One region of the Phytobacter cepae genome, then DNA from elsewhere that is predicted to be linked to it. Evidence: predicted binding sites of a transcription regulator. Region 1 holds the regulator's gene; each other region holds the start of a gene.
The links. The regulator Fur, encoded in region 1, represses iron uptake genes when iron is present. The targets are predictions, from matches to a motif close to ATAATAATGAGAACNACTATCAA.

Region 2: a site for Fur is predicted at 3,467-3,489, ahead of sodA (superoxide dismutase [Mn]). Genes of this name have one in related genera too.
Region 3: a site for Fur is predicted at 3,217-3,239, ahead of zupT (zinc transporter ZupT). Genes of this name have one in related genera too.

The regions. Positions count from the first base shown of each region.
Region 1 covers NZ_CM135107.1:3,569,308-3,576,375, forward strand. Annotated here, with positions in the region: gene pgm (phosphoglucomutase (alpha-D-glucose-1,6-bisphosphate-dependent)) at 1-497, opposite strand, end outside; gene seqA (replication initiation negative regulator SeqA) at 522-1,073, opposite strand; gene ybfF (esterase) at 1,256-2,029, shown strand; gene ybfE (LexA regulated protein) at 2,162-2,470, shown strand; gene fldA (flavodoxin FldA) at 2,605-3,135, shown strand; gene fur (ferric iron uptake transcriptional regulator) at 3,423-3,872, shown strand; gene chiQ (ChiQ/YbfN family lipoprotein) at 3,937-4,269, opposite strand; gene chiP (chitoporin ChiP) at 4,287-5,687, opposite strand; gene glnS (glutamine--tRNA ligase) at 6,073-7,068, opposite strand, start outside.
Region 2 covers NZ_CM135107.1:5,039,590-5,046,657, forward strand. Annotated here, with positions in the region: gene yiiM (6-hydroxyaminopurine reductase) at 1-424, opposite strand, end outside; gene ACUY4Q_RS23615 (dihydrodipicolinate synthase family protein) at 583-1,479, shown strand; gene kdgT (2-keto-3-deoxygluconate transporter) at 1,525-2,508, opposite strand; gene sodA (superoxide dismutase [Mn]) at 2,773-3,393, opposite strand; gene rhaR (HTH-type transcriptional activator RhaR) at 3,572-4,420, opposite strand; gene rhaS (HTH-type transcriptional activator RhaS) at 4,500-5,336, opposite strand; gene rhaB (rhamnulokinase) at 5,640-7,068, shown strand, end outside.
Region 3 covers NZ_CM135107.1:752,760-759,827, forward strand. Annotated here, with positions in the region: gene ACUY4Q_RS03595 (OB-fold-containig protein) at 1-370, opposite strand, end outside; gene ubiK (ubiquinone biosynthesis accessory factor UbiK) at 543-848, opposite strand; gene ribB (3,4-dihydroxy-2-butanone-4-phosphate synthase) at 1,337-1,990, shown strand; gene ACUY4Q_RS03610 (hypothetical protein) at 2,202-2,387, shown strand; gene zupT (zinc transporter ZupT) at 2,422-3,204, opposite strand; gene ygiD (4,5-DOPA-extradiol-dioxygenase) at 3,401-4,189, shown strand; gene ACUY4Q_RS03625 (glutathionylspermidine synthase family protein) at 4,274-5,434, opposite strand; gene ACUY4Q_RS03630 (DUF1190 family protein) at 5,440-6,114, opposite strand; gene tolC (outer membrane channel protein TolC) at 6,267-7,068, opposite strand, start outside.

The DNA.
Region 1 (7,068 bases):
TCAGCCGGCCCACCGTTTGGCGGGTTGTATTTAATGCCACCATCTTCCGGCGGGTTGTGCGACGGGGTAATCACGATACCGTCCGCCTGCGCGCCACCTTTTTTGTTGTGGACCAGAATGGCATTGGAAACAGCAGGCGTCGGCGTAAAGCCGTTGTTTTCCTGCACAACCAGGTCAACACCGTTGGCCGCCAGCACTTCCAGCACAGAGATAAAGGCAGGTTCAGACAAGGCGTGGGTATCTTTGCCCACATAGCATGGCCCGGTGATACCGTTTTTGGCGCGCTCTTCAGCGATGGCCTGGGCAATCGCCAGGATATGCTGTTCGTTGAAGCTATGACGCCCTGCGCTACCACGATGCCCGGACGTACCAAATTTAACTGCATGTTCAGAATTACCCACTTCCGGTTTCAGCACGTAGTACTGCGCGGTAAGCTGGGCGACGTTGATCAAATCGCTCTGTTGTGCAGGTTGACCCGCACGTTCATGGTTAGCCATTGCCTGGTCCTTCTTATGCAAGGATTAAATTGTGCCGCAAACCTTTTCAATCAATTCCGCCGGGAACTGCATTGACTGCATGATGTGTTCTACCATGCTGCATTTACGACCCGTATTAGTGTTGGTGATGACCCAGTATGGTGTATCTGGCACCTGTTTTGGCTTGGTCTGCGTGCCATTTTGCAACAAGGTTTGTTCATCAGACGCAAAGTATACGCGGGTACGCCCGTGCAGGGACTCGGTGGATTCTGCAAAGGCTTTGTTGTCCAGAGAATAGAGTGTAGACAGCACCAGCATGAAACGGTTAACGGCTTTTTTCTGATCGGCGTATTCGTCAGAAAGCAGCAACTCGCGCACCGCACGAACTTTGTCTTTCGCGGTGTTGGTCGGCTTACTCTCTTCGACTTTCGGCGTAACAGGGGCTTCTTTTGCAGCGGCAGGCGTCGTGGCGGCAGGCTGAGAGGAGGCGGAAAATTTCAACATGCGCCGTAAAATGTCGGATGCGCTCTCACCAATATGCTTCGTGTGGCTGGCAATATAACTGTAGAGTTCATCATCAACTTCAATCGTTTTCATTTTAATCCAGTGCAGTGTCTTATCTGAATACAAGTTATTGAGATTATAAAGTCAAATCTCAACAGCGGATAGCGCTAAACCTGAGTGGCGGCTAAGTTAGATTGTGTCTGAACCTTGCAGCCGGGCGGCAGAATGTTCAACATAATACCCTAATCCGAAAGAGCGAAAAAAAGAACTTTGCCATGAAATTGAATACCCGAGCGCAATCTGCACAACAATCGCACAACAATTCTCCCATCGTGTTAGTCCACGGCCTGTTTGGCAGCCTGGATAACCTTGGCATTCTGGCGCGCGACCTTGTGAGCGACCATGACATCCTTCAGGTGGACATGCGTAATCATGGGCTTTCTGCGAGTTCGGACGAAATGAATTACCCCGCGATGGCCCAGGATTTGGTTGATACGCTGGACGCGCATTCCCTTGAGCGGGCCACCTTTATCGGTCACTCAATGGGAGGGAAAGCGGTCATGGCCTTAACCGCGATTGCCCCGGAACGTATTGACGGACTGGTAGCGATTGATATTGCCCCCGTGGATTATGCCGTGCGTCGCCACGATGAGATTTTTGCTGCTATCAATGCGGTGACGGATGCCGGGGCCACGACGCGACAACAAGCGGCCACCGTGATGCGCACCGTCATCGATGAAGAAGGGGTGATTCAATTTTTGTTGAAGTCCTTTGTTGACGGGCAATGGCGCTTTAATGTCCCCGTGCTGTGGGAGCAGTACCCCCACATTGTCGGCTGGGAAGAGGTGCCGGTCTGGGACCACCCTGCCCTGTTCATCCCCGGTGGCAACTCCCCTTACGTGACCGAGCAGTATCGTCAGCCTCTGCTTAAACAGTTTCCGCAGGCGAAGGCGCATGTCATTGCCGGTGCCGGACACTGGGTGCATGCGGAAAAGCCGGAAGCGGTTTTGCGCGCTATTCGTCGTTATCTTGCTGAAAAGACAAACTGATTAAAAACCCGGCGCTCGGTCATCATAACGCGCCCGGGCGTTGGCGTCCCTGCCTCCCTGATGTATGATGGCGCGCTAATCAACCCGGGCTCAGGCTCGATTGCTTGTACTTCCCGTAGTATTTCTTAAATCATGGCTAAAGAACAAACGGACCGCACGACCCTAGATCTGTTCGCGAATGAGCGTCGCCCGGGACGTCCTAAAACCAATCCGCTCTCTCGCGACGAGCAATTGCGCATTAACAAACGCAATCAGCTTAAACGCGATAAATTTCGTGGGCTTAAACGCGTCGAACTGAAAATCAACGCGGAGGCCGTTGACGCATTAAACGCCCTGGCTGACGCGCGTCAAATGAGTCGCAGCGAACTCATCGAAGAGATGTTGCTGGAGCAGCTAAAAGCGCTGAACAGCATTGATTCCTCTGATTCTTCATCTGAATAACGTTTTCATGTAGCAGAGAGTGCAGTCCGACGCGATTGCAGTTTCCGCGTGCTTCTCTGATCTGCTATGATTGCCCTTATCCGTGGGCTAAACGCCACCACCATATCATTAAGTTTCAAGAGGTTATTTTACTCATGGCAATCACTGGCATTTTTTTCGGCAGCGACACCGGTAATACCGAAAACATCGCAAAGATGATCCAGGCACAGCTTGGTAAAGACGTTGCAGATGTACACGACATTGCAAAGAGCAGCAAAGAGGATCTGGAAGGCTATGACATTCTGCTGCTTGGCATCCCGACCTGGTATTACGGCGAAGCGCAGTGTGACTGGGATGATTTTTTCCCGACGCTGGAAGACATTGATTTCAATGGCAAGTTAGTCGCATTGTTTGGCTGTGGTGACCAGGAAGATTATGCAGAGTACTTCTGTGATGCGCTGGGGACAATTCGTGACATCATCGAACCACGTGGCGCGGTGATTGTGGGTCACTGGCCGACCGAAGGCTACCACTTTGAAGCCTCTAAAGGCCTTGCCGATGATGACCATTTTGTTGGGCTGGCCATTGACGAAGATCGTCAACCAGAACTGACCGCTGCACGCGTGGATAAATGGGTTAAACAGATTTCCGAAGAGCTGAATCTTAACGATATCATCAATGCCTGATGCTGTTTGGCGCATCCTGCGGGTTGCGCCAGATCGATAGTTAAAACCAATGGAAATAATTGCTACATTTTTTTAACTTTTGCCGCCAGCACTGTACAATATGGCCTGGTTAAAACGGGTAGCGCAACGGACTTTGTTGGCACTACCACGTTTTATACGCTTACTTTACTTGAGGGCTTGCAGTTTTCATTTAGACATGGCAGTTCTATAATGAGACGCATTTCCCAGTGCATTCCTTGTAGCTTCCCCTTGGGGAGCGAACCGTTTAGCAACAGGACAGATTCCGCATGACTGACAACAATACCGCATTAAAGAAGGCCGGCCTGAAAGTCACGCTTCCTCGCTTGAAAATCCTGGAAGTGCTTCAGGAGCCGGACAACCATCATGTCAGTGCGGAAGATTTATATAAGCGCCTGATTGACATGGGCGAAGAGATCGGGCTGGCCACGGTTTACCGTGTTCTGAACCAGTTTGATGATGCCGGGATCGTAACCCGTCATAATTTTGAAGGCGGCAAATCTGTCTTCGAACTGACTCAGCAACATCACCACGATCACTTGATTTGCCTCGATTGCGGCAAAGTGATTGAATTCAGTGATGACTCCATTGAAGCTCGCCAGCGTGAAATCGCCTCTCAACACGGCATTCGCCTGACGAACCATAGCCTGTACCTCTATGGCCACTGCGCTGAAGGCGATTGCCGCAGCGATGAAAACGCCCACGAGATTGCGAAGTAATCTTCCGTAAACGTAAAAAGCCAACCTCCGGTTGGCTTTTTTATTGGTGGTACAAAAAGAGTGTCTACGGCGTATTGTTGCTGCGAATTTCCTGCCAGATACGATCGCAGTTCGCTTTTACCGCCTGACCATTGCCCGTATGCGTGGCGTCCAGACACTGCTGATAATCCAGTGTACGGACGGATTCTTCATGAGCAAACTGTTGATGTGCCTTTTCTGACTTCAACACGTCTAACACGCTACGGCAGGCTTCAAGTTTTTCCGACGATCCTTCTGCGGTGTTAATGCAGGCACTGTAAGCTGCTCTCAAACGCATATCTTCTTTCGGCGCTGAGGGTTGCTGTACGCAGCCAGCAAGTCCCAGGGTCATAAACAGAATCATTATGCTTTTTTTCATTTTGCCCTTCTCTCGCATCAGAAAATCGTAAACGGTGCGATCACGATAAATTTCACATCGCGCTCATCCTGGAAGATGTTGTTGTAACCACCGCCCCAGCTTGGAATATCAGAGTGGTTATCAAACTGCGTGAAGTGCAGTTTAAATAACGTCCCTTTCGCCAGACCATCCTGCAGGGTGTAAACGACGTCGAGGCTGTAAGCGGATTCCTTAATTGAATTATTGGCTTTATAGTATTGGTCGCCAGAGGAAACGTTGGATGGCTTGGCATCCCAGCCATACACATAGGATGCGCCTACCGCCCAGCCCGGAAGATTTAAATCTTTAAGATCATACATAGCGCCAACAAATACCGCTTTCTCATTATGGGCGTTAAAGTCAGAACGATTATCCCACCAGATATCCAGTCGGCCATTTGACGAGCCATAAAGCGGCGTCATACGCGAATTGAAATATCCCTGGCGACCATCGGCTTTGACCCATGTTCCCTCAAGACGTAAATCGACAGGCCCTGCGGTATAATTAAAGGTCAGTGCCTGTAACCAGGCCGTACCGTCATAAATATCATTGATGGTGTGATTAGATGCTTTATCGCGTGAGCTGTAGAACTGATAGCTTGTCGACAATGGGCTGCCCGCAATATCAAATTTATAACTGGCTTTTGCAAAGTATTGGTCAACATAGCCCTGCGCCTGACCAAATGCCGCTTCTAAAATGAGATCGTTTTTAAAATCATATTGCGCGCCGAGTGAATGGACATAATCAATCTTGCTCACGCCATCATTTTGATAGAAATAATCGGTTTCGTTGTACCAGGGGGCTTTATATTCATTGGCCCACATATACGAGAAACTCAGTGCACCGCAATCTTCATAATCAAGTTTTGCACCTAGTTCCGTACCCTGATACGTACCCGGCATAAAGCTCCAGTTGGAGGCCAGCAGTGTCTGCCCCGTTGGCTGAATGTAACCCGCTCGCGCCCATACCGGACCATATTTAAATTTTGCCGCCGCGGTATAAAGACTGGCCCCACTTCTGTCGCCCGCCCAGTCTTCGTCATAGACTTTGTGACTATTGGAAAACGCCATTTCATTAGGGTGTGCACTGCCGGATGACTCTGCCATTTCGATTGCCGCAAACGCGGCAATATCGATACCGAACATATCTGCTGCATAACCGGACTGGAAATCGAGGTTAGTATTCCAGGTTGAGTGTGCAAGGTTTGTTTTATATTTATTACCGTCGGTGACGTCCTTACGATCGCGTTCACGCTGCCAGTAATACACCCCGCCGGTAAGCGTTGAATCATCGACAAAACCTTCGGCATTTACCGCAGGGGTTATCATTAAACCTGATATTGCTGTTGTGCTGGCAATAGCTAACGCTATCGCCTTACGTTTAGCGACAAACGCGATCATAATTGTTCCTCTTTGACTAAAAAAACAAAAGTGCTGTGCAAAGGCATTCAGCAACAAATTAAAACCAGGGAATAGCTGTGAGTGCTAAAAACTTGTTTCACACCACGAATCAAGATTATTTTTGCCCGCATGAATGATCAAGCACTTTACCTGAATGAGCATCAGGAATATGACCAGGAACACAGATTTCAATCCGTTTTGGCGCAGACGTGGAATAACAGTTGGGAATGGTAATTTATCGCGTTAAATAATCGGGAAAATGAAGGATGAGAATGAAAAAATTAAAACAACTTTTCATGTCAATCACAGACAATTATTAAAATTTCAGATGGGAAGAATAAAAAAACGCCGCACGGGGCGGCGTTCAGATAAAGTCGCGCGTTAATTACTCGCCGACTTTCGCCCAGGTGTCACGCAGACCCACGGTGCGGTTGAAGACCAGCTTATCAGCTGTTGCATAACGGCTATCGAGGCAGAAGTAACCTTCACGCTCAAACTGGTAAGCTTTACCGGCTGCGGCAGACTGCAATGACGGCTCAGCATAACCCTGTTTAACGACCAGAGATTCCGGATTCATCACCGAGAGGAAATCTTCAGCGGCGCCTGGGTTTGGCACGCTGAACAGACGGTCATAAAGACGGATTTCAACCGGCAGCGCGTGGGCCGCACTCACCCAGTGAATGACGCCTTTCACTTTACGGCCATCCGCTGGATCTTTGCTCAGGGTGTCCGCATCATAAGTACAGAAGATGGTGGTGATAGTGCCGTCGGGATCTTTCTCCACACGCTCAGCCTTCACCACATAGGCGTTACGCAGGCGCACTTCTTTGCCCATCACCAGGCGCTTGTACTGCTTGTTGGCTTCTTCGCGGAAGTCGGCGCGATCGATCCAAATCTCTGCGCTAAACGGAACCTCACGGCTGCCCATCTCCGGTTTATTCGGATGATTCGGCATGGTCACAATTTCGCTTTCGCCCTGAGGATAGTTCTCGATAACCAGTTTAACCGGATCGATAACGGCCATCGCACGTGGCGCGTTTTCGTTCAGATCTTCACGAATGCAGGATTCAAGAGAGGCCATCTCGATGGTGTTATCCTGCTTGGTCACGCCAATGCGTTTGCAGAATTCACGAATAGACTCCGCAGTATAACCACGACGGCGCAGGCCAGAGATGGTCGGCATACGTGGATCGTCCCAGCCTTCAACGTGCTTGTCGGTGACCAACAGGTTCAGCTTACGCTTGGACATCACGGTGTATTCCAGATTCAGACGCGAGAATTCGTACTGACGCGGATGAACCGGAATAGAGATGTTGTCCAGTACCCAGTCGTATAAGCGACGGTTGTCCTGGAACTCCAGCGTACACAGAGAATGGGTAAT
Region 2 (7,068 bases), 1.5 Mb from region 1:
CGCGCCCACTGGCCTGCATTTGCGACGCCATGTCGCTGACGTTAAAGTGAAAGTTGAGTTTATAGCAGGGCGATCGCGGCTGCGTCACCTGAATCAGGGCCTCTCCCCAGCGAAAAATATCACCGATAAAAACATTCCGTTCCGTCAGCCCTTCCGTCGACAGATTTTCACCGAAGGCGGGGGCGTAATAGAGCGCCTCGTCGTCAGGGAACGTTTGACGCCAGAAAGCATAATGCTCTCGCGGATAATGGCAAAGCGCTCTGTCCGGCCCGCCATGAATCACCTTTTCCGCCTGTTCATCCCCCACCAGACCACGATCCGTTAAGGTTAACTCCCCGTCGACCTGGAGTTTAGCGATAGCACTGGGCTTACCGCCCACATAATCCTTTATTTTCCCTGTATAAACATTAACCGGATGCCGCATCTTTTCCCCCAGCCGCTAGAATTGTTCGGGTATTACACCACACTTTTTACTGCAAAATCGTGCAGAAATGAGACACCGGTTCGCGTGCCCTCCGCCGGGACGTGCTATCTCTTAATTGAATAACTGAAACGCTATTTCACATTCAAGGAGACAGTGACGTGAAGACTGAAAATGAATTTTTCGGCGTCTGGTGCCCGTCCATTACCCCCATGACGCCCGACGGTAAAGTCGATCTGAACGGACTGAGGCAGCATATTGCACGCCTGACCGATGCCAGAATTGATGTGGTCTTGCTGATGGGGAGCATCGGGGAGTTTGCCTCTTTCACGCTTGACGAGCGCCTGATGCTGATTCGTGAAGCACGCGGCATGACTGCCGGCACCCTGGTCGCGAACGTCTCCTCGACCTGCATGAATGATGTAGAGCGGATGGCAAATGAAGCCTTCCACACCGGCTATCAAGCTGTGATGGTGCTGCCGCCCTATTACTACGGACAATCGCCGGCACAGTTGTTAAGTTATTTCCGTCACCTGGGGCAACGGTTGAGCGGCAAATGGTTCGCCTATAACTTCCCGGCACGCACTGGCTGCGATCTAACGCCAGAACTGGTGGCAACGCTGGCAGCAGAATTCCCGAACTTTGCGGGTATCAAAGACACGGTCGATTGCCAGTCGCATACCCGTAATATCATTCTGGCGACTGAAAAAATCCGTGAGGATTTCGCGGTGCTTTCGGGTTATGACGAGTATTTTATTCCAAACCTGCTGGCAGGCGGCGCGGGAGTCATCTCTGGATTAAATAATGTGATGCCAGAGCTGTTCGTCAACGCGCGTGAGGCGTGGAAACAAAACGATTTGGCGGCCTTGCATGACGCCCAACGTGAAATAGGCAAGTTCATGTCGATTTACACGATTGGCGAGGATTTTGTCACCACCATCAAAACGGTAGTTTCGCGGAAATTTAACTATTGCGGCGCCACTTCGCGTAATTTTGGCGGTGAGTTAACGCAAGCCGAGTGTGCGCAGGTTGATGAGATTTTTGGTATACGCCACTAACAAAAAACCGGCCTGCCAGGCCGGTTTCTCTTTTAAAGATCCACGCTATTTCACCGCACCGCGCAACTCGGCTTCTGCCGCATCCCCTTTCACTTTACGTGACCAGACAGAGGTCAGGATCGGCACCAGAATGGAGGTCACAATAACCGATGTGGCCACCAATGCGGTCGCGGCCGGTGCCATCGCTTTAAACTCTGGCACCATCTCAGCAATCAGCACCGGCGTTGCGACCGCCGCACCGGCAGAGCTTGAGGCAGCAAGCCCTGCGGTTCCGTCCCCGCCACCGATCAGCTTGTCAGCAATAATCAATGGAATACCGGTTATCACAATCACCGCCAGCCCAAGCAGAATACCGAGCAGGCCGGTCTGGGCGATAACGCTTAAATCAATGGTGTTGCCGAGCGCAAAGGCAAAGAAGGGGATCAGCGTCTGCACCGCGCGGGTAAAAAATTCCCGTAATTCGGGGTCGAGGTTACCCAGCCCAAAGCCAATCAGGAAGGGCAGCACCGCACCGACAAACACATGCGGTTCAAACGAAGCAATTCCTGCCGTGCCAAGGATAACCATTGTCATCAGCGGACCCGATTCGAGAGACATCAGCACAAACGCCCCGGCCTCTTCTTTGGTGCCGTACTGCTGCATGATGGAGGCATACAGCCCGCCGTTGGTCATGTCCATCGAGGCCACCAGCGCCAGCGTCGACAGCCCGGCAAAGAAGCCCGCCTCCACACCGTGAGCGGGAATCAAACGTGAGGTCACCGCTGCAACCACCCAGGCCACGGCGATTTTCGTCACCACCAGGGTACCGGACTTGCGCAATACCGTACCCGTCGCGCTGAGCTTAATGGAGGCGCCCATGCAGAAAAACCACACCGCCAGAATGGGCACGGTACCGGTAATCATGCCATTGGTGAAGGAACCAAAATACTTCCCGGCACCCGGTGAGAAGGTATGGCACAGCGCCCCCAGAAACAGAGGAACCAGCATCATCCCACCCGGGATTTTTTCAATTGCACGTTTGATTTGCATATCGCCACCTGTAATACATCAGTGATTTTTTGTGCGCCATCTCGCCCATTTTCAGGAGCGTTTCCAGCGCTGATAGCGAAATGCTAGAACGTCGTCACACTCAGAAAAGTGATCTCACATGCAAAATCAAAACTATATTTCATTTTTATCAGATCAGCGTTTCTTTACATCTTGACGCTGAGTTGCAGCCATAAAAAAGCCCCCACTGACAGCATCAGTGAGGGCTGAAATCTCCCGCGTTACCACGGGAAATTTAACGAAACATTACTTCTTAGCAGCGAAACGTGCTGCTGCTTCGTCCCAGTTCACCACGTTCCAGAACTCTTTGATGTAGTCCGGGCGGCGGTTCTGGAATTTCAGGTAGTAAGCGTGTTCCCACACGTCCAGGCCCACGATCGGGAAGCCAGACGCGCCAGAAATCGCTTCACCCATCAGCGGGGAATCCTGGTTAGCGGTAGAAACCACAGCCAGTTTGTCGCCTTTCAGCACCAGCCACGCCCAGCCAGAACCGAAGCGGGTTGCTGCTGCTTTTTCAAATTCAGCTTTGAAGTTATCAACGGAACCGAAGTCACGCTCGATAGCGGCTTTCAGGTCGCCCTGCAGGGTGGTGTCTTTTTTCAGGCCTTTCCAGAACAGGCTGTGGTTAGCGTGACCGCCCGCGTTGTTACGCAGAACGGTTTTTTTGTCAGCCGGCAGTTGATCCAGTTTGGTGATCAGCTCTTCCGCAGACAGGTTAGCGAATTCTGGCAGGCTTTCCAGCGCCGCATTGGCGTTGTTAACGTAGGTCTGGTGGTGTTTAGTGTGATGGATTTCCATCGTCTGCTTGTCGAAATGAGGCTCAAGTGCATCGTAGGCGTACGGCAGGGATGGCAGTGTATAGCTCATACTAATCTCCATTATTGTCGGGCGGCGGGTATGTTAACGCCGCGTAAGCAGTTGGTTCATTATAGTTAGTTAAATGCTATTGAAAATGTTTATCAATGCCGTAGTTTTATTATGGTTATAACATTCTGTTATGTAAACAAGTCTATGCGGCATAAGGAAATGTCGGGTGGCAAGGATTCTATGCCGCTTCGTTATGGCGCTGCCGCCACTGACTGGGCGTCATGCCGGTTTCACGGGTAAAAACCACCGAAAAGTAATTGCTGTCTTCAAAGCCACAACGGGTAGATACCTCACCTATCATCAACTCCGTATGTTGCAACAGGTACTGCGCGTGGCAAATCCGCAGCTGGCGCAGGTAGTGGTTGATGGTCATCCCGGTCTGGGTGCGAAATTGCTGACGTAGCGCGCGCTCGCTGCACCGCTCCTGTTCACAAAACTGCTCCAGCAGGAAGCTGCGATTGAGACTGCCTGAAAGCGCAGTGATAAGTTTATCCAGCAGCGGTTCGCTGTTAGCGGCGGCGAGGTTATCAGCGGCAAAGCGATGGCGTTTAAGGGTCATGACCAACTGAGCGAATAAGGCTTCCGCCATGGCGTTCGCCAGCGGATCATTTTTGCTACTTTCCTGTTCGAGCTGCGTGATCACCTGCCGCGCCTGGGTCATTCCGGTGCTGCCAATGCGCCAGTGCGAGGTCCACTGTTCATCATTCAGGCCGGGAATATGCGCGGCCCAGTCAAGATTGAGCGACAAGCGATCGGGGCAGTAGATGATATTTTGCAGGACCAGATCGTTGACCGAGGCATAGGAGTGTTTGTCCTGCGCGCGGATGTAAAACAGATCGCCACGGGTGATGCGATAGGGCCGGTCGTTGAGCACATGCAAGCCGTTGCCACGCCAGACCAGCACCAGCTCATAAAACTCATGCGTATGCTCGGCAAACACATTTTGCGGATAGCGATCCGCCACGGCAACGGTCTGCCCGGGCCGGGGGAAAAAATCGGCGCTACGAAGAATTAACTGGCTTGCCACGACGTCACCTCAGCCTTAAACAACCGATAAGTATTAGCTGATTTGCGACGAAAAATCGGTGACAGCCTTCTCGTTACCGTCATTGCAATTGCACATCACGCCCCTGACGAATATCGCGCGGCGACCAGTTGAATTCGCGGCGAAAAAGGGTCGAAAAGTGGTTACTGTCGCCGAAACCGCAGCGATAAGCGATATCCGTAATGCTATCGTCGCCGTGACGTAACATATGGCGTGCCTTGATGAGTCGCAGCCGGTTGAGATAGCGCTGCGGGGTCAGCCCGGTATAGCTTTTGAGTTGACGATGCAGAGTCCGCAGCGACAGCGCGTGGCGATCTGCCAGTGACTCCCAGCACACCTCTTCGGCAAAATGGTCCTCAAGCCAGGACATTAACTGATTAAGCCGCGCATCATTACTGAACGCCCCCTCCTCCAGACTGCTTTTACGCAGCAGCACCAGCAACTGCATAAAGAGAATTTCGCGGTTGGCGGTAGTCGGCATATCCAGCGCCTCACCCAGGGTTTCCATCTGACCAATAATCTGCCGCACCTGCTGCAGGACACACTGATTAACACGCCAGTGGGAGGGGTAATGCCCATCCTGCTCCTGCGGCAAGAGTTCGTTTAACCCGGCGAGGAACGTAAACGCATCCGGTGAGCGATAGAGCACATTGGTCAGGCAAAGGTTGTCAGTATGTTCATATAAGTGCCTGTCGTGATCGCGAACGAAACAGACCGTTCCACCGCTGATGGTATATGCCTGACCGTTAAACACATGAATACCGGTGCCGTGCTCAACAATCACAATCTCATGAAAATCATGATGATGTTCAGGAAACGCCGCCTGGGGCAATCGCGGTTCGATAGCAACTGGCGTGATGCCCGAAGGAAAAAAATCCGCGCTGTGTAATACGGTCATGATTGCCCCACTCACTAATGAGAAATGTTCTCAAAATAGTAATTAAGGGTGGTCAATCGCACCTTGAATTTTTAACCGCAAACGTGGCAAAGCCTGTCGGTTTTTCAAGAAAAGGCAGGAAAGATCAGGAATTGCGGCATGCGTCACACCCTTTAAATCCGCCGCTTTTACTGGAAATTGTGAACTCCCTCACTTTCACCTTTGCTTTCTTGCCAGTCCCGTCAGAGGGCTGTCATTGGCAAGAAGGTTACAACGACGTCCTTTTTTTAGACTGGGGGTAACCACTCTCACAAGGACCTCACCATGACTTTTCGCCATTGTGTCGCCGTCGATTTAGGTGCCTCCAGCGGTCGGGTAATGCTGGCCTGCTACGCGACAGAACAGCGGACGCTCACGCTGCGTGAAGTTCACCGCTTTGCCAACTATCTGGAGAAAAAGCACGGCGTCGACTGTTGGGATATCGATGCGCTCGAAGATGAAATCTGCCTGGGGCTGGAAAAAGCCTGTGCCGAGGGGGTGACCATCGACAGCATCGGTATCGATACCTGGGGCGTTGATTATGTGCTGATCGATAAGCATGGGGAGCGCGTCGGATTACCCATCTCTTATCGCGACCATCGCACCGATGGCATCATGTCCTGCGCGCAGGAGCAGCTTGGCAAAGCCAATATCTACCGCCGCAGTGGGATCCAGTTTCTCCCCTTCAATACCCTGTATCAGCTTCGCGCCCTCGCCCAACAGCAACCGGAGGTGATGACCTCCGTCGCGCATGCCTTGCTGATCCCCGATTATTTCAGCTTCCGCCTGACCGGCAAACTGAATTGGGAATACACCAACGCCACCACCACCCAACTGGTGAATATTGAAACCGACAGCTGGGACGAGACGCTGCTTAACTGGACGGGGGCGCCCGCGTCCTGGTTTGGCACACCGACGCATCCCGGTAACATGATTGGACACTGGCAAAGCCCGCAGGGTGAAGCCATCCCGGTGGTGGGCGTTGCCAGTCATGACACCGCCAGCGCGGTCATCGCCTCACCGCTTAAACATGCCGATTCCGCTTACCTCTCTTCCGGCACCTGGTCGTTGATGGGCTTTGAAAGCACCACGCCTTATACCGGTGACGATGCGCTGGCGGCCAACATTACCAATGAAGGCGGGGCTGAAGGCCGCTACCGGGTATTGAAAAATATCATGGGCCTGTGGTTGCTCCAGCGGGTGCTGAAAGAGCGCAACGTAGACGACCTGCCTGCGCTGATTGCCGACGCCCGTGCCCTGCCCTCCTGCGGTTTCGTCATCAATCCCAATGATGAGCGCTTTATTAACCCGCTCAATATGAGTGACGAGATCCAGGCCGCCTGTCGCGAAAGCCACCAGCCTGTCCCACAAAGCGATGCCGAACTGGCACGCTGCATTTTTGACAGCCTGGCGCTGCTCTACGCCGACATCCTCGGTGAACTGGCCCTGCTTCGCGGCACGCCCTTCACGCAATTGCATATTGTGGGCGGCGGCTGCCAGAACCAGCTTTTGAACCAGCTTTGCGCCGACGCCTGCGGCTTGCCGGTAGTGGCTGGCCCCATTGAAGCCTCGACCCTCGGCAACATCGGTGTGCAACTGATGACGCTCAATGAACTCACCAGCGTCGACATGTTCCGTGAGGTGGTGACCGCCAGCTACGCGCTGACCACTTACACCCCGAATCCTGATAACGAAATTGCCCGCTACGTCGTGC
Region 3 (7,068 bases), 2.3 Mb from region 1:
GACCCAGCGCCTTCCCGAGATAGTGAGTACAAACAACGGAAAACAGCAGACAAACAGGGGCCAAAAGCAGATTGGGAAGTGAAGACGCGAGCAGCGAGACACTCAAATGTTGGAGCAAAATGCCAGACAGGCCGAAGCACCCGGCAATAAGACAGAGGACCACCAGCGCGGGTACGCGACCAAAATTAAGATAATGGAAAAATTGATTCAGATGACCAGAAGCGGCAGCGTCATAATCACCCAAATGTGAATCCAGAAATCCAGAAATAACGTTTCCCAGTAACAGCGATATAATTTCTACCGCGCCTATAAGAGCAACAAATGCAATTGCAAAAAGGTAAGGGGAGTAGTAATCAGGAAAAATATCCATATATTCTCCTAGGTTAATTCATACGCAAGATAAAAAGAATTCCTCTTTTGTTACGCGGGTGATAATAACACAACCGGCAGGGTACCAGGAATTTATCGCATTACCAAAAATCGTAGGCATCCTCACGCCAAAAGGCGATTAGCGTGAGGACGTTCAGGCAGGAAAAACGGGATCAGGCGTTAGCGTCAGGGGCATCAACCGGCGGAATGGCCGGCGCCGGTTTCACTTCAGCCGGTACGTTACGGTTTTCCAGTTCATTCAGACGCTGTTCCAGCAGCGCGAGCTTTTCACGGGTACGCAGCAGCACCTGCGTTTGCACGTCAAACTCTTCCCGACTCACCAGGTCGAGACGCGTCAGCTGGGACTGCAGGGTCTGACGGATTTTCTTTTCCACATCTTCCCCGAACTCACGAATGCCTTTTGGCATTGATTCGTGAACCTGACGCGCAATCTGTTCAATTTTCTTCGGGTCAATCATTTTGTGTTCCCTGTTCGGATAGATTCTGACAATGATTGTAGTGTGATATGCGGGAGTGATAAACCAGATTTGTATGAAGGTTATGCGTTGCCGAAGGAAATCATTAGCGTTATAGTTATCGCGCTTATTCTCAGGGCGGGGCGAAATTCCCCACCGGCGGTAAATCAGCGATGTCCAATAGATTTCGCGTTGCGGCAAGGCGGCAACTGAGCGAATTCCAGGAACATAGTCAACTATGTAACCGGGATGAGTGAAGGAAGCCAACGCAGCAGCGGCGTGAAAGATGAAGGACAGGTTGAAAGCCCGCGAGCGCTTCAGAGGCAACTTTGAAGGACAGCAGATCCGGTGAAATTCCGGGGCCGACGGTTAGAGTCCGGATGGGAGAGAGTAACGATTCAGTTGGGCCTGGAGGCCTGCTCGCGTTATTTTTTTATACTCCTAAGACTGCCCTGATTCTGGTAACCATAACTTTATTGAGGTCTTTTACCATGAATCAGACGCTGCTTTCTTCTTTTGGCACGCCATTCGAACGTATTGAAAATGCTTTAACCGCACTGCGCGAAGGTCGCGGTGTGATGGTTCTCGACGATGAAGATCGCGAGAATGAAGGCGACATGATTTTTGCCGCTGAAACCATGACCGTAGAACAAATGGCGCTGACGATTCGCCACGGTAGCGGCATCGTGTGCCTATGCCTGACCGAAGATCGTCGTAAGCAACTCGATCTGCCGATGATGGTGGAGAATAACACCAGCGCGTATGGCACCGGCTTTACCGTGACCATCGAAGCGGCTGAGGGTGTCACCACCGGCGTTTCCGCCGCTGACCGCCTCACCACCGTGCGTGCGGCGATTGCTGATGACGCAAAACCTTCCGATCTGAACCGTCCTGGTCACGTTTTCCCGTTGCGCGCGCAGCCGGGTGGCGTATTAACCCGTGGCGGCCACACTGAAGCGACAATTGATCTTGTGACGCTGGCGGGTTTCAAACCGGCAGGTGTGCTGTGTGAACTGACCAACGATGATGGATCAATGGGCCGCGCGCCTGAGTGCATCGAGTTTGCCCGTCAGCACAATATGGCCGTGGTCACTATCGAAGACCTGGTCGCCTATCGCCAGGAGCATGAGCGTAAAGCCAGCTAAGCGATAGTCTGCTCGATAAATCCGAAGCCGGGAAACTGACTTCGGATTTTTTTATGCCCGCGTTGTATACCCGCCCTGAAAGCCCTGCATTTCCCATCTTTTCAACCTTTGTTGATCTCGCTAATGGATAGCTCCCCCGACTACTTATAAAGTGGTAACCACTGGAGCGTATTTTACGCAATGCATCGCGTCATTTTAGGAGGAGGGGGAGATGGTGATTTACTGGTGCGGTTTTCTTGTGGTCGTATTGGTGATGTTTGCCCACATCCTCTGCCTGAAGCGCAACTGCCGGGCGTACCGCCAGGACCGGGATGCCCTTCAGGAAGGGTATCAGCGGTCACTGGAGGTTATTCGTCGTCTGCAAGACGGTGATAAAAGTGAAGCCAAAACGGAATAAGACGCTGCCCGTTTCTGACGAGCAACGCCTGTCTTCATCCGCCAAAGCCAAAAGATTGCAGCGCCACCAGGCTCAGGCCCATTACTGACATGCCGCATAAGACGCCGTAGCTCGGATTATTATTCGGGTCGATTTCTTTCGCGAGAGGCATCAATTCGTCGACGGAGAGCGCGACCATGATCCCGGCGACGGCAGCCATAATGGCGGCCATCACGACCGGAGAGACCAGGCTTCCCAGAATCAGCCACGCAAGAACGCCCCCCAGAATCTCCGCCAGTCCTGAAATCCCCGCCCAGAAGACAGCTTTGCGTTTTGAGCCGGTTGCCGCGTAGACCGGGCCTGCCACCGCAAGTCCTTCAGGAATATTGTGCAATGCAACCGCCAGCGCAATACCCAACCCCATTTCGAGATCGTTACTGGCCGTGACGAAGGTAGCAATGCCTTCCGGGAAGTTATGCAGGCTGATACCGAGCGTCAGGAGAATGGCGGTGCGCTGGATGTTGCGGGGTGCCTGCCGCGATTCTCCGCTCTCCTGCATTAAATCCTGTGGGTGTGCGTGGGGTAAGAGGCGGTCCAGGGCGAAGTAGCCCAGCAAGCCGACCACGAACATGCCATAGCCTAATAAGGGCGACATACCCGGCGTGGCGAGAGACGCTGGAAGCATCTCCATGAGTGAAATGAGCAGCATGATTCCGGCGGCAAAGCCTAACGAAAACGCCAGTACGCGGTTTGACGGCTTCTGACCCATGACACCCAGAAGGGCGCCAATAAAGGTCGCGGCGCCGGCTAATAACGTCAGAATCAGCGGTGCTGACATGTATCACTCCTTATGATAATAATTCTCATTAATGCTAATTATTAATGGATCGTAAAGCGAGGCCGCTTAAACACTTTTACGTAATGCTTACATTCAAAAATTCTGAATATCTACATCATGCTTATCTGAGTTCATCCCCTGATAAAAAAGCGTAATGTGTTCTCATTAAATTGACACATTCAGTAAGGATATCATCATGTCCGCACCTCGTATGCCAGCACTGTTTTTAGGCCATGGCAGCCCGATGAACGTTCTGGAAGATAACAAGTATACTCGCGCCTGGGCTCATCTGGGCGATACGCTGCCTCGCCCAAAAGCGATTGTCGTGGTATCTGCCCACTGGTTTACCCGTGGGACCGGGGTTACGGCAATGGAGGCACCGAAAACCATCCATGATTTCGGTGGATTCCCGCAGGCGCTGTACGACACGCACTATCCGGCACCGGGTTCACCTGCGCTTGCCCAACGTCTGGTTGAACTGCTGGCCCCTGTCCCGGTTGGACTGGATAAAGAAGCGTGGGGCTTTGACCATGGTTCCTGGGGCGTGCTGATAAAGATGTATCCGAATGCGGATATCCCCATGGTGCAACTGAGCATCGACAGCACCAAACCGGCGGCCTGGCATCTGGAAACGGGGCGTAAGCTGGCAACGTTGCGCGATGAGGGCATCATGCTGGTAGCGAGTGGTAACGTCGTGCATAACCTGCGTACGGCCCGCTGGCATGGTGACAGCTCGCCGTATCCATGGGCGACCGCTTTTAATACGTTCGTGAAAGCAAACCTGACGTGGAAAGGGCCGAGTGAACAGCACCCGTTGGCGAATTACATGGATCATGAGGGAGGTTCGCTATCTAACCCGACAGCGGATCACTTCCTGCCGCTGTTGTACGTGCTGGGCACATGGGATGGCGAAGAGGCGATTACCCTTCCTGTGGATGGAATCGAAATGGGCAGTCTGAGCATGTTGTCGGTACAGATAGGCTAACCCAACATAAAACCCGATGGCTTTCGCTCATCGGGTTTTAGTTAGCATGACGGGTAAGCGCAACCGGCCACCCGACAGTATGGATTATTCAACAAAGATATGCGGGTAGAACCGGGACAGATCCTGGGTGATCAACGCGCGATCTTCACGAATACCAATGCCGGCAGGCTGATCGTTAATCAGCCAACTGCCAATCAGCACGTAGCTGTCGCCATACTTAGGCAACGGATAGAATTCCTGAACAATCATTCCTTCTTCGCCGTATGGGCCTTCCACTTCTTCTACCGTTTTACCGTTTTCGATAATGGAGACGTTGGCCCCTTCGCGGGAGAAGATTGGTTTGACCACATACTTTTCCATTTCCGGGTGTGCATCTTCTGCAAACCATGCCGGAAGCAGGTTAGGGTGATCCGGGAACATCTCCCACAGCATGGGCAGCAGCGCTTTGTTAGAGATAATGCTCTTCCAGGCAGGTTCCAGCCAGCGGACACCGGCATCTTCCAGTTTGGTCGAGAAGACCTCGCGCAGCATATATTCCCACGGGTAGAGCTTGAACAGGTTGCTGATGACCTGATCCTGCAAATCTGAAAATTGGCCTTTTTCGCCAAGCCCGATATCTTCGATGTAGAGGAATTCGGTGGCGATTTCAGCCTCGGCTGCGCAATCCTGCAGATACTGCACGGTACCGCGATCTTCGACCGTGTCGCGACAGCAGGCAAAATGCAGCAGATTAAAACCGTACTGCTCGCGCAACTGGCCAAAACGCTCAATGAGCTTTTCCTGCAAGCTGTTGAACTGGTCGCTACCTTCCGGCAACTGACCGGCATTGGCCTGGTCTTCCAGCCAAATCCACTGGAAGAACGCCGCTTCATACAGTGAGGTCGGCGTGTCGGCGTTGTTTTCCAGAAGCTTAGGCTCGCCCTTACCGTCCCAGGCCAGATCGAGGCGGGAATAGAGCGAAGGCTGCTGGGTTTTCCAGGACTGACGCACGAACTCCCAGGTGTGTTTAGGAATGCGGAACTTCGCCAGCAACGCATCGCTGCCGATCACTTTTTCCACAACCTTCAGGCACATCTGATGCAATTCCGCCGTCACGTCCTCAAGCTTCTCGACCTGCGCAAGCGTGAGCTTATAGTAGGCATCTTCACACCAGTACGGCTCACCGTACATCGTGTGAAAATTGAAACCAAATTCCGTGGCTTTCTCGCGCCAGTTGGGGCGCTCGGTAATGCTGATTCTTTCCATGCCGATCAACCGCCCATTGAGCGCGTAGAGGTACCACTGGCGCTGCTACGCTGCATGGTGTTCTGTTTAGCAACGGATTCACCAAACCCACCACGGGTAACGGTTGACGTCGTGGCCGGTTTGGGCGCCATAGCGGTTTTAGATACGGTTGCGGAACGGCCAGGTTGAGCCGCGCCGTAGCTTTTACCACCGGCATCGGTGTACTGACCGTAGGCCGGGCTCGCCGGGTTACGGGAGCTGAACAACGGCTGCTGTGCAAAGCCCGCACCGCCGCCCATCATACGACCCATCATGTAACCTGCCATCAGCGGCATCCACATGCTGCCGCCGGACTGCTGGGCCTGCGCCTGGTTTTCCGGTGCAACACCGGCCTGCGCCGGAGCCTGCTGGCACTGGCCTTCACCAAATTCAGCCACGCAATCTTCACGGCTGGCGTATTTTGGCGCGGTGCGCTCAGCTTCTTTCAGCGCATTGTTATAGGTCGCAGTACATTCGGCGCTTTTGCCCGGGTTAGCGGAGGAGCAGTCGTCGGCGTTTTGATACATGGATACTGTTTCATCGTTCTGCTCGCAGCCTGCCAGCATAAAGACGGCGGTCACAGCCAGCGCAACCGGCGTCAAATGACGGGCGCTCCAGCTTTTGCGAAACATTGCATGATTAATGCTTTTTGTCCGTTTCATATTGTCTTCCGAGACCCAAAGGTATGTATAAAAGGTCAGGATAGAGGATGAGTGGCTGAAAATGAAGCAGGATGCGGGCTGGAAGGGGGGATCTTTACGTTGCCTTACGTAAAAACGGGGGCTGTGTGCCCCCGTTTTAAAACATCAATGACTTAGCGAGTAGTACGCGCTGCGGCGGGTTGTGCCGTTAACGATTGATCGCCGTTCGCCATATTGTTCACACGGGCTTCCTGATCCGGGTTTTCCGGTGCCACGCTTTCAGGGGTGGTAGAGGTCACTTTCCCCAGAGAATTGTTCAACGCCACCAGATCCTGCTCGTTCAATGTACCCAGCGCGGATTTAATATTGAGCTGGTTAATCAGGTAGTTATAACGAGCACTGGACAACTGCTGTTTGGCATTAAACAGCGTTGTGGTCGCGTCCAGAACATCGACGATGGTACGGGTACCGACCGAGTATCCGGCTTCCATTGCGTCCAGAGAGCTTTGTGCAGAGACAACCGCTTGTTTATAAGCGTTAATGCTACTGATGGATGCGTTCACGTTGTTAAACGAGGAGCGCACGGTCTGCACTACGCTGCGGTGTGCGCTTTCAAGCTGTTCGCTGGCACCAACAAAGTTGTACTGAGCTTGTTTAACCTGGGAGTTCACCATCCCGCCCTGATACAGCGGCAGGGAGAAGCTCAGGCCAACAGAGTTCTGACCGATATTACGATCCTGATAAGCCTGCGAGCTCGCGCCGCTGGTGGCAGAACCGCTGTATTTGGTGTTAGAGACGCTGGTTGAAGCTGTCAGATCCAACGTAGGCAGATGGCCGTCCTGCGCCTGACGAATTTGTTCACGTGCCAGGTCCTGAGAAAGACGAGCCTGCAGCAGCGACAGGTTACGGGATTCCGCTTCTTTCAGCAGGGCATTCACTGCTTTTGGTTTGTCAGTTTTGAAATTATCTACGTTC